Thalassoroseus pseudoceratinae: one gene and its partner. The protein of the gene in region 1 binds, or shares a complex with, the protein of each later gene. Links are inferred from orthologs where the notes say so. Each region holds a gene or a part of one and is shown on either strand. Other genes may lie near its edges.

What was found. Proteins that work in one complex are often made in the same cells at the same time.
Region 2: the proteins of G6R38_RS04075 (region 1) and G6R38_RS19685 are in contact, whole or in part, in a solved structure (PDB 1A0O), measured with the Escherichia coli proteins. The link is inferred for Thalassoroseus pseudoceratinae from one-to-one orthologs.

What each region holds. Positions count from the first base shown.
Region 1 is NZ_JAALXT010000001.1:1,092,269-1,098,433, forward strand. The notes cover bases 1,335-4,584. They hold G6R38_RS04075 (hybrid sensor histidine kinase/response regulator), read left to right. Parts: upstream 1,335-1,669; coding sequence 1,670-4,384; downstream 4,385-4,584. Other genes in these bases: G6R38_RS04070 (energy-coupling factor ABC transporter ATP-binding protein), read left to right, coding at 1,335-1,404; G6R38_RS04080 (chemotaxis protein CheW), read left to right, coding at 4,381-4,584. Also shown: G6R38_RS04065 (energy-coupling factor transporter transmembrane component T family protein), read left to right, coding at 1-561; more of G6R38_RS04070, read left to right, coding at 619-1,334; more of G6R38_RS04080, read left to right, coding at 4,585-4,857; G6R38_RS04085 (methyl-accepting chemotaxis protein), read left to right, coding at 4,863-6,165. UniProt on the Escherichia coli protein: Involved in the transmission of sensory signals from the chemoreceptors to the flagellar motors. CheA is autophosphorylated; it can transfer its phosphate group to either CheB or CheY.
Region 2 is NZ_JAALXT010000005.1:490,523-495,036, reverse strand. Bases 1,505-4,444 are described here. They hold G6R38_RS19685 (response regulator), read right to left. Parts: upstream 3,188-4,444; coding sequence 2,822-3,187; downstream 1,505-2,821. Other genes in these bases: G6R38_RS19675 (HD-GYP domain-containing protein), read left to right, coding at 4,117-4,444; G6R38_RS19680 (chemotaxis protein CheX), read right to left, coding at 3,267-3,698; G6R38_RS19690 (protein-glutamate methylesterase/protein-glutamine glutaminase), read right to left, coding at 1,555-2,631. Also shown: G6R38_RS19695 (DUF1549 domain-containing protein), read right to left, coding at 1-1,373; more of G6R38_RS19675, read left to right, coding at 4,445-4,514. UniProt on the Escherichia coli protein: Involved in the transmission of sensory signals from the chemoreceptors to the flagellar motors.

The sequences.
Region 1 (6,165 bases):
CCGTTCCATGGAATGCTGTTGGCGATTCTTTGGGCGGCTCATGCGTTTGCCGAAACACCGCTGTCGTACTTGGGACGTCGGCTTGCCGTTTTCCTGCCCTTTCTAGGTCTGTTAGCAATTTCGTTGCCGTTCTCTCAGGGATTTCGCAGCGGTGGTGAATTAGCCGCTGCGATTGCGTTTCGTGGGCTGATCTCGTTTTTAGCCGCACTCTGGCTAACGCGCGTTGTCTCGTTTGACGAGTTGATCCAAACGTTTCGGCAATTCCATGTGCCCGAGTTGCTTTTGAGCGTGCTTGTGCTGTCGTATCGGTACCTCTTTGTTCTTTGGGAAGAACTGGAACGCATGCAAACCGCTCGTGCGGCCCGAACGGTCAATCCACGCCCGCTGTTTGCTCGCTGGCGACTCTCGGTCCAACTCATCGGGATGTTGCTCGTTCGAGCATTGACGCGTGCCGAACGCGTTCACGACTCGATGTGCGCTCGCGGGTGGGATGGACGACACCGAACACTCAACGACATCGGCCCGAACAAATCCTTTCACAACGCTCGAGCTGACCGGTAGGATAGTGTGGAATCCTGCCGACTCACCTCACGCTAGACCACCGAGTGTTACCACCGCATGACCGGTCCCTCCTCAGATACTTCACCCACACCGGCCCCCGCCGTATGTGTGAGTGAACTTTCTTTCCGTTATGCCGGTGGACCGCCGACTCTGCGGGAGATCAGTTTCGTTTTGCAACCTGGCGAACGCGTTGGGTTGGTCGGACCGAGCGGTGCGGGCAAATCGACGTTGCTGATGCATTTGAACGGGTTATTGCCGCGGACTCATGCGACCGGTACTGGAACTGTCTCGGTCTCCATTCATGGACAGCCAGTCAACCGTGACACACTGCCATCGGTACGTCAGCAAGTTGGTTTCCTGTTCCAAGACCCCGATGATCAATTATTCTGCCCAACTGTGGCCGAGGATGTCGCGTTTGGGCCGCTAAACCTGGGTTTATCAAAGGAAGAGGTCCACGAGCGTGTGCGTGTGAGTCTGGAACAAGTGGGACTTGCGGGCTTCGAACGCCGGAGCACAATGAGGCTGAGTGATGGCGAACGCAAACGCGTCGGCTTGGCAGGGGTGTTGGCATGTCAGCCGTCGATTCTGGTACTCGATGAACCGACGAGCAATCTCGATCCACGAGCGCGTCGCTCTCTGATCTCACATTTAGATGCGTATGCGGGAACCCAACTAATTGCCACTCACGATTTGGACTTCGTCGTTCTACACTGCTCCCGGGTTCTAATTTTGGATGCGGGCGAAATTCACGCCGACGGTCCCACGCATCGCGTTCTGCGTAACGCCGCCCTGATGGAGCAACATGGTTTGGAAGTTCCACTACGCTTGGCTATCGGCCCCTAGTTGACGCTGTCGTGGTCAACGAGCACACCCGCCCGAGCACGTATTTCTCAGAGTGCAAATTCGTTCTCAGATTCTGAGCGAAAACCAGCGAAAAGCGACTTTTTCGCCGTACTTCCCCGAAGTATTCGTCAGTGTCTGCCCATGACCCGTATCTCCCGCAAATCCTCAAGAAAACCTAGTCAAGCTGGATACATTTTCAGCCGAAAATAGATAGAGCGACACGTTCGCGACCTGTTTTTGGTACGCCGAAAAGGATCTCTCCAGCATGACCGATGACATTGTAAAAGAGTTTCTTGCAGAAAGCTGGGAGAACCTAGGGCAACTCGATTCTGAGATCGTTCAACTCGAAAAACGCCCCACCGATACCGACCTGATCGCGAGCATTTTCCGAACGATTCACACCATCAAAGGCACCTGCGGTTTTCTTGGGTTGCCGAAGTTGGAAAGCGTGGCTCACTCCGCGGAGAACGTCCTCGGGCAGATGCGAAGCCGAGCATTGCCCGTCACGCCGGATGCGATTTCCCTCGTGCTCGAAGCCGTCGATCGCACGAAGGAACTGCTGGATTCGATCGAGATGACCGGAGCCGAGGATGACGGCGATGACAAGCGTCTGATTCATAAGCTCGACTTGTTGGCATCAGTTCCTCAATCATTCTCAAAGCCGGAAACTCCGGAACCAGCCACTGCCGACACGCCGGAGGCTCCGGAATTGGCCACACCGGAACCAGACGAGCCGGAAAACTCCGTCGATACCGAACCGGCGCCGATAGACGCACCAATCCCAACGCCAGACCCCGAACCGGTCAACGCCGCCGCTGCGGTGCCCTCAGCCAATCCAGAGCCAACGCCCGGACCGAGTGCCCCACCGAAACCAAGTGAACCAGCGAATAAACCGGCTCCTTCAAAGGAACAACAGTCGAAAGGTTGGGACGAAACGGCACGCACGTCGGAACTTTCCATTCGAATTGATGTGCAAGTGTTGGACCACCTCATGAACCTCGTCGGGGAATTGGTTCTGACTCGTAACCAGCTCCTGCAACTCACACGAGGCGATGAGGAATCTCGATATGCCACTCCCGTGGCTCAACTCAACCGCGTGACCACTCATTTGCAAGAAGGAGTGATGAAAACGCGGATGCAGCCAATTGGCAATGCGTGGAATAAACTTCCGCGGTTGGTTCGTGACTTGGCGAACGTCACGGAAAAGCAGATTGACCTCGAACTCTACGGTGCCGAGACGGAGTTGGATCGTACGGTTCTCGATGCCATCAAAGATCCGCTCACGCATATGGTGCGGAATTCCGCTGATCACGGGATTGAATCGCCACAGGAACGTGAACAACTCGGCAAACCCGAAACCGGTCGCATTCACCTCAAAGCGTACCATGAGGGCGGTCACGTCATCATCCGAATTGATGACGATGGACGCGGAATCGCGGTCGACAAAGTCCGGGAAAAAGCCATCCGGCAGGGACTCATTTCCGAAGCCGACGCCGAACTCCGCAGCGAAGCGGACTTGATGCAGTTCATCTTTCATCCCGGTTTTTCGACCGCCGAGAAGATTAGTTCGGTGTCCGGACGCGGGGTGGGAATGGACGTGGTCAAGACGCAGATCGAGAAAATCGGCGGGACCATCGAACTGACGTCACAAGCCGGTCGAGGCACGACCATCAAAATCAAAATTCCGCTGACGCTCGCGATTATATCGGCATTGATCGTGGAAGCCGGGGGGGAAAGTTTTGCGATTCCGCAACTCGGTGTCGTGGAATTGGTGCGATTGTCCTCATCCGATCTGCGGAAGATCGAACGAATTCGAAACCACGAGTTCTACCGCCTCCGCGATCGGCTGCTGCCGTTGATTCCGCTCCACGAAATTGTCGGACTTGAAGACGGTCACCGATCGACCGAGGAAGCCAATATCGCCGTTGTTCAGGTCGGAGAAGACCAATTTGGCATTCTTGTTTCTCAGGTCTTCGATACTGAAGAAATTGTCGTAAAGCCGGTTGGCTCCCTTCTCAAACACATCGATATTTATCAGGGCACAACCATTCTGGGTGATGGCCGCGTCATCATGATTCTGGATATCGCCGGAATCGCGAATCAAAACGGTGGGCTGCCGTCCAACGACAACCTCAATCACGAACTCTCCGACTCTCACGGTCCCGAACCAACGAACGTCCTTCTGTTTAATGCCGGTGACAATCGCACGATGGGTGTGCCGTTGTCTCTCGTTGCACGTCTGGAAGAAATTCCCAAAGAACAAATCGAAACGGCCGGTCGCAGGAAGGTTGTGCAATACCGCGATCAACTTCTGCCGCTGTTGACCATCGATGGCACATCCAGCGTGGAGAGCAGCACGAACATTCAACCCGTTATTGTCTTCAGTGAAGGCAATAATTCGATGGGCCTGATGGTGCAGGGCATTCGCGACATCATCGAAGAACGCCTCACGATGCACATGAATGCCAATCAACCCGGTGTCCTCGGCACAGCAATTCTTGGTGGGCAAGCTGTCGATGTCATCGATACCCACTACTACATCAACCAGGCCAACCCCGAATGGTACGCCGACGTCAAGCGGAAATCGCTTCCGAGAGTGCTTGTGGTCGATGATTCCATCTTCTTCCGTCAGCTCATCACAACCACCTTAGAGTCTCAGGGGTACGAAGTGGTGGCGTGCGGAGCAGGGGATGATGCCATCGGGCGGATCGATCGTGGGGAGCGGTTCCAGATCATCGTGAGCGATCTTGAAATGCCTTCAATGGATGGATTCCAGTTTGCGAATGCTTGTCGAGTCCGACCGGAACTCAAGTCAACGAAACTGATCGCAATGACGGCTCTTCAAGAAACCGACTTGGAGAATCGAGCCAAAGACGCGGGGTACGATGCTACGCTGCGAAAGTTTGACCCCACCGCACTCGTCTCGACGATTCGCCGTCTCTGCGAAACTCAGGGCAGCCAGGAAAGGATCTCTGCATGACGACTACCGCTCCAACAGTACCGTCGAGCAATACCACGTCGCATGTCTCACAACAGTATGTGACTTTCCGGGTCGCCGACGATTTATACGGCGTCCCAGTTACTGTGGTTCAAGAAGTGCTCAATCCACAAAGAATCGCCAAGACTCCCAAAGCGCCGCCGGACATCGCGGGATTGCTCAACTTACGTGGGCAAATCGTGACGGCTGTCGATCTTCGCACGTACTTCGATCTTGCCCCTCTCGAGGGAGACAAGGAACCAATGAACGTTGTGGTTCGCTACCGCGACGAATGGTTCAGTCTTCTCGTCGATGAAGTTGGCGAAGTTGTCGATGTGGGCAAGACACGCATGGACCCCGTTCCACACTCGCTTGCCGCATCCCGACGCGGTGTGCTGCGAGGTGTGCTACGCCTGGAAGACGCACTGCTTGTCGTGCTGGATATCTCTTGCATTCTCGATCGGCGAAAGGGCTAGTATTCATGGGATTGGCCGTCGGTCTACTACGAGATTCCTTCGCACTTTTGCGTGGGCAACTCGATCACATCACAAAACTTTTTTACGAACGGTTGTTCGAGCAACAACCGACGTTAATGCCGTTGTTCGCGGGGGCTGATCTCATCGATCAACGCCAGAAACTCGGGCAAGCGTTGGTTTTGATCGTCCGTTGGCTCGACCAACCCGAAGCGCTCGAACGGTACTTGGGTGACCTCGGCGTTCGCCACATGCAGTGGGGAGTTTCGGACGACGACTACGCCGATGTCGGCAGCGTTCTGCTGGAAGTGCTAGCCGATGTTGCCGGCGACCATTGGAACGCCGAGCTACAAAACGCCTGGTCCGAAGCTTACACCGCTGTCGCAGACACGATGATTGCAGCGGCTCACTCCCAGCTTACCGCTGCCAAGACCGTTCCAGAAACCGTACACAACTCGTCGGGTCACGAATCTCACCCGACCTCCGAAATCGCCCCTCCCTCTCTCGACTGGACTTCCGAATCTATGACTCCATCTCAAATCGATTCCGCAATGAATGCTGCCGCTGGTTCATCGACTCAACAAACCAACACAAGTTTGATGGCGTTGGCGTTGGAACAATCGACGACGCCCACGATCATTTTCGATGCGGACGGGGCTGTTCTCTGCTTCAACACTGCCAGCGAGAAACTATTTCAATCACTTTCAGCGGAACTCGATGTTCGCACGGAAACGCTCCGTCACGGTTCCTGGTCGCTGATACGAGAAACAATGCCAGGTCTTCGGGAACACGTGAATTCCGACCGTTCAAGCACGGTCCATTCGCAAATTGGTCAACGCCACTTCGACGTCTCGGTGGTCAACCTACACGATTCCAACGGTCGCCCCACGGGCCGAATGCTGACACTGCAAGAAACCACTCAGCAAGTCGAACTCAGCGAAAAAACGGTGGATCTGGAAGGCCAGATCGAAGCTGTCAGCCGCACGCAGGCCGTGATTCAGTTCGACCTGGACGGAACCATCCTGACCGCCAATGACAATTTCTTGAGCGTCTTGGGTTATCGGTTGAACGAAATCCAAGGACAGCACCACGAAATGTTCGTCGACCAAGCATACCGAGTTTCCGCGGAGTACCGGCAGTTCTGGGAACGACTCCGAAACGGGGAATCCTTCGCTGGTGAATTCAAGCGGATCACAAAAGCCGGCGAAGTGATTTGGATCTCTGCAAGCTACAATCCCATCCATGATGCGACTGGCAAACTGTGCAAGGTCGTCAAGTTCGCAACCGATGTCACAGCTCTCGTCGAGAGTC
Region 2 (4,514 bases), on another replicon or contig:
AACAGCGTGACCGCTCCGTTGCGGAACGTGCCGCCTTGAGCCGTGAGCAATTCCCGTGTGAATTCATCCCAAGGCGTGTTCTCGCGGAATTTTTGTCGAATCCAATAGTCATAGTTCAACGTGTTCTTGATGCCCACGCGATACGGGTTCGGCCGCAACAAATCGACCCACTTGTTCGCCCAATGCTCAGCGAATTCGGGGCGGTTCAACAGATTGTCCACCAACTCGCTGCGTTTGTTTGGCGACGGATCATCCAAGAACGCTCGGGCTTCGTCGGCGGTCGGGGTGCGGCCGATGATGTCGATATACACCCGACGCAGAAAGGAGTGATCGGGAGCCGGTTCGGAGGGTTTCAACGCGAGTTTCTGGAGTTTGTCCCAGACCAAACCATCAATGAAATTTTGCTTCGGCAATTCCGTGTAGAACTCTGCTGGAACTTGCCCCGGAAGCGGCACCGCGACTTCCGAGACCGTGATTTGGTCCATGAACCGAGCCATGATGGCGGCGTCACCAGTGAGTTTTCCGGCGGTGACCACGCCATCTTTATCGACGGCAGCGATCGCCGATTCGTTGGACTGGAACGAGCTGAGTCGCGTGACATCTCGGCGTGTGCCATCCGCATAAATGGCGGTGACGAGAAGTTGTTGCGAGTCGTCGTTCTTCAGGATGCGTTCGGTCGGGTAAACTTCGATTCGATCCAATTTGGCCACACCGGGAAGTTCACGCGGGGCTCCGGATTCCACCCAACGGGTGAGCGTTTCAAAGTGCTCGCCCTCGGGATCAAGACGCTTTCCGCCACCGTGCGGCGTGCGGGCGATGGGTTTGGTCAGCAGAAGACTTCGTGACGGGTCCGGCAGGAACACCCGCCGACCGCGTGCTTCTTTGGTGAGGGCATCGTAGTCGAAGTTCGGATCGAACCCCAATAGCGAGAGTTGAAATCCGTTCTGTCCACGAGCTTTTCCATGACACGCCCCGGCATTACAGCTGAACCGGGTCAGGATTGGTTGGACGTCACGTTCGAAATCGACCGGCAATGGGGCACTTGTTTCTGTGATCTTCACAGGAACCGTCGCGGTCAAGTCGGCGACACGCACCTGGACTGTTGTTGTGCCATCACCGACAGCTTGCAACAGTCCATGTTCATCCACGCGGACGACCTGGGGGTTCTCGGACACGAATTCCGCATCCCGGGTGGCGTCTCGACGGAGAGATTGCGATGCCCAAGCTGTAACCAAGAGTTGTTGCTTGGCATGAGGGCCGCGGAGCGTGATGGTTTTCGGCGTCAATTCCAACCGCGACCATTGCGACTCATCCGCAACAGCCAATGGGGAAACACACGCAAGAAAGCTCAAACCGAGCAAAAATCGTTTCATCAAGACTTACCACCAACGGATCAAAGCATTCCAATCTATTGGTAGTATATGAAACTCGATCCATCAAAAACAATTCGGAAGGCATCCCGATTGCTGTTTTTTTCGATCTGTCAGATCGGCGGGCGTAACGCTCTGCACCGAATCCAAGAGAAATTTTCGCATGGCAAGTCGTGCGAACGGACTAAACAAGACTTTTGCTCGCGACACTGCGTTGAATCCGAGTGGCCATGTCTTGCAGGGGAACGACTTCGTCCGCCAGTCCTTCCTGAATCGGAAACCGAGGCATCCCAAAGACGACACAACTAGCTTCATCCTGAACCATGATTTTGGCGCCCGCGTTCTTCAACTCGCGACAGCCGTGCAAACCGTCCGACCCCATGCCGGTCATGATCACGCCGAGCGTATTCGCGCCATACACAGGAACCAGTGAGCGGAACAGATAATCCACGGCCGGTCGACAACTATTTTCCGGCGGATCGTCGGTGATTTTGACGTGGACATCGTCACCAATCTTGACGACTTTCATCTGCTTGCCGCCCGGTGCGATATACACATTGCCCGGTTCCATCGGGTTCCCGCATTGAGCTTCTCGAACATTCAATGCGCTCGAGGAATTCAAACCATTAGCCAGCAACCGCGTGAACATCGGTGGCATGTGCTGAACGATCAAAATTGGAGCCGGGAAGTCCGCTGGGAGTTGCGGGATTAGCTGTCGAAGTGCATCCGGTCCCCCCGTGGAGATTCCAATGGCAACGGCCTCGATTGTTCCCGATGCCCGAGTCCGCCAAGACTCTTGAAGACTCGCGGGTTTCGCCGGAACCGGAATCGTCGGTTGGACACGCTGTGTTTTGATACGGAATGCCTCGATTCGCTCCGATAAATCATGGATCAGTTTTTGGCGGCTATGCTCGATGGAATCGGTCCGCGGTTTGACGATGAAATCAAACGCTCCCCGACGCAAGGCATTCATTGTGCGTTCAGCGTCCGACTGGTTGGCCCCGCTGATCATGATTGCCTTCGTGGACCACTGGCGAGATCGAAGTTGGTCCAGAACCTCAATTCCGTTCATTCGTGGCATTTCGAGATCGAGTGTAATGAGGTCGGGGCGATACCGCTCAATCTTCTCCACGGCGGCGATTCCATCACCTGCGGAGCCGACGACCTCGACGCCAGGAATCGCTTCCAAAGCATCGCGGACAATCTTGCGATAGAGGAGCGAATCATCGACGACCAACATACGAATTGGTTGCTGCACCACAGAACCGTTCTTTCTTCTCTCAATAGTGACTAATTCATATCCGGTATCAGTCGAACTCTTGCATCCTGCCGCCTTACCAACAGTTGAGGTTTGGCAAGAATGTGTCTTGTTAGGATGCAAGTCTTCCTAGCATCAAGGATGCTAGTGGCCCTGGGGTGCCACACACGGTCGACCTCGTTCCCCTGGGGGATTAGGTCGCTGCAGGGATCCAACGGTCGAGTTTTGCTTTCAAGACATCCACTGTGAACGGCTTGACAATATAGTCTGAAACACCGGCTTGAATTGCCGAGACCACTCGTGATCGCTCCGCTTCCGTGGTGATCATGATGAACGGGATTGTCTCGTTGATACTTCGGACGTTCTCTAGGAATTCCAGCCCGTCCATATTCGGCATGTTCCAGTCGCTCAGGATTAAATCGAACTCCGCGGACTTGAAGAGACTGAGTGCTTGCACGCCATCTTCAGCGTCTGCAACTTGCGTGACACTCAGCAGAGAGAGTCCTCGCTTGATGATGGTTCGCATTGTTCCTGAGTCGTCAACAACTAGTGCTCGCATGAGCGTGGTCTTTCTATATAACCAAGTAAAGATTGGAAATGAGTGTATTCGAGTGAATGGAGTGCACAGATCGTGCATGCTAGTTTGGTGCGAAACCGGCTTCAAGACAGAATTTGCCGACGTCGGATTGATAGTTGAGGCAGATCGGTTTGATCGAAGTCGGGTAATGAATCTCGTGGTCAGCTCCGCTAATGATATTGGGGGTGCTGATCGAGAGATTTAGTTGTTCAAATTTGGCTTTTGCAGACCCGGCAATCATGTTCGTGATCTCGCCAATGGCGTCTCGGACATCGGCGTTGACTTCCTCGACTTTCGTCCCCAACATGCGTTCCACAATATTCAAGGCCGTCTGGCGGGCCACGCTAAAAACGACGGTTCCGGTTGCTCCGCCTGTGATTCCAATGACCGCACTGAGGTCGAAGGCCGGGACCACAGAATTCTTTAGCGTAAGACTTTCCCGAACAGGCTCACAACCAAGCATCATTGTGAATACGTCTCGAGTGGAACCCATAAGAGGGTTCACAATAGCCGCTGTCAGGCGTGATGTTTGGCTGATTTGAGTTGTCATTGCGTTGTTGCCAATCAGGAATTCAGTGAGGGAGAATGAGTCCATGAAGAGTGGGATGAATTCGTTCCTAAACTAGCTTACGCTGCGTTTTGTTGCGTTTTGTTATCTTGGGATTCGGGCTAAGAGTTTGATGAGGACTCCGGTTACAACGATTTAACGGGTTTCGTATGTGGTCGAATGATTTGGTTGCTCGTTTTAGACTACATGATGTTCGTGACGATGTTGTTTCTTTTCACCAGGATTGCGAAAAAGTCTCATTCGTGCCTAGCACATGAACTATGGTCTGCTGTGGCGACCTTTGCGTCATCGCTTCGCTCCGAATGACGATGAAACATTACTTTCTTGTACTCTCTCATTTCCGATGACCGAATCCCTAGTATCTGAACCTGTGATTTCCGAGTCCGATCGGGACGCCAGTTTGCCTGGTGTCTCTGTGCAGATCGCTGACTTATTGACAGGGACCAAGTTGCGGCATCCACTTCTCAATAGTGCCGGTGTGCTGTTGGTCGCGGAAGGGACAACGATCACGTCTCAACTCAAGCAGCGGATCGCCTCCTATGGTAAAGACAATGTTCGTATCAATCCGGATGACTTAGGGAATGTGACACTCGATGTTTCCGACATTGAAGGGCGTCAAACTGTCGGGACGACTTCAGAGCTGATCGAACGACTAGATTCGATTATCGATCAGGGCGTGTTGCTTGTTAAAAATGATGGCCCTGCAATGCAAGGCCAGATGGTTTCCAACGGTCGGAAACC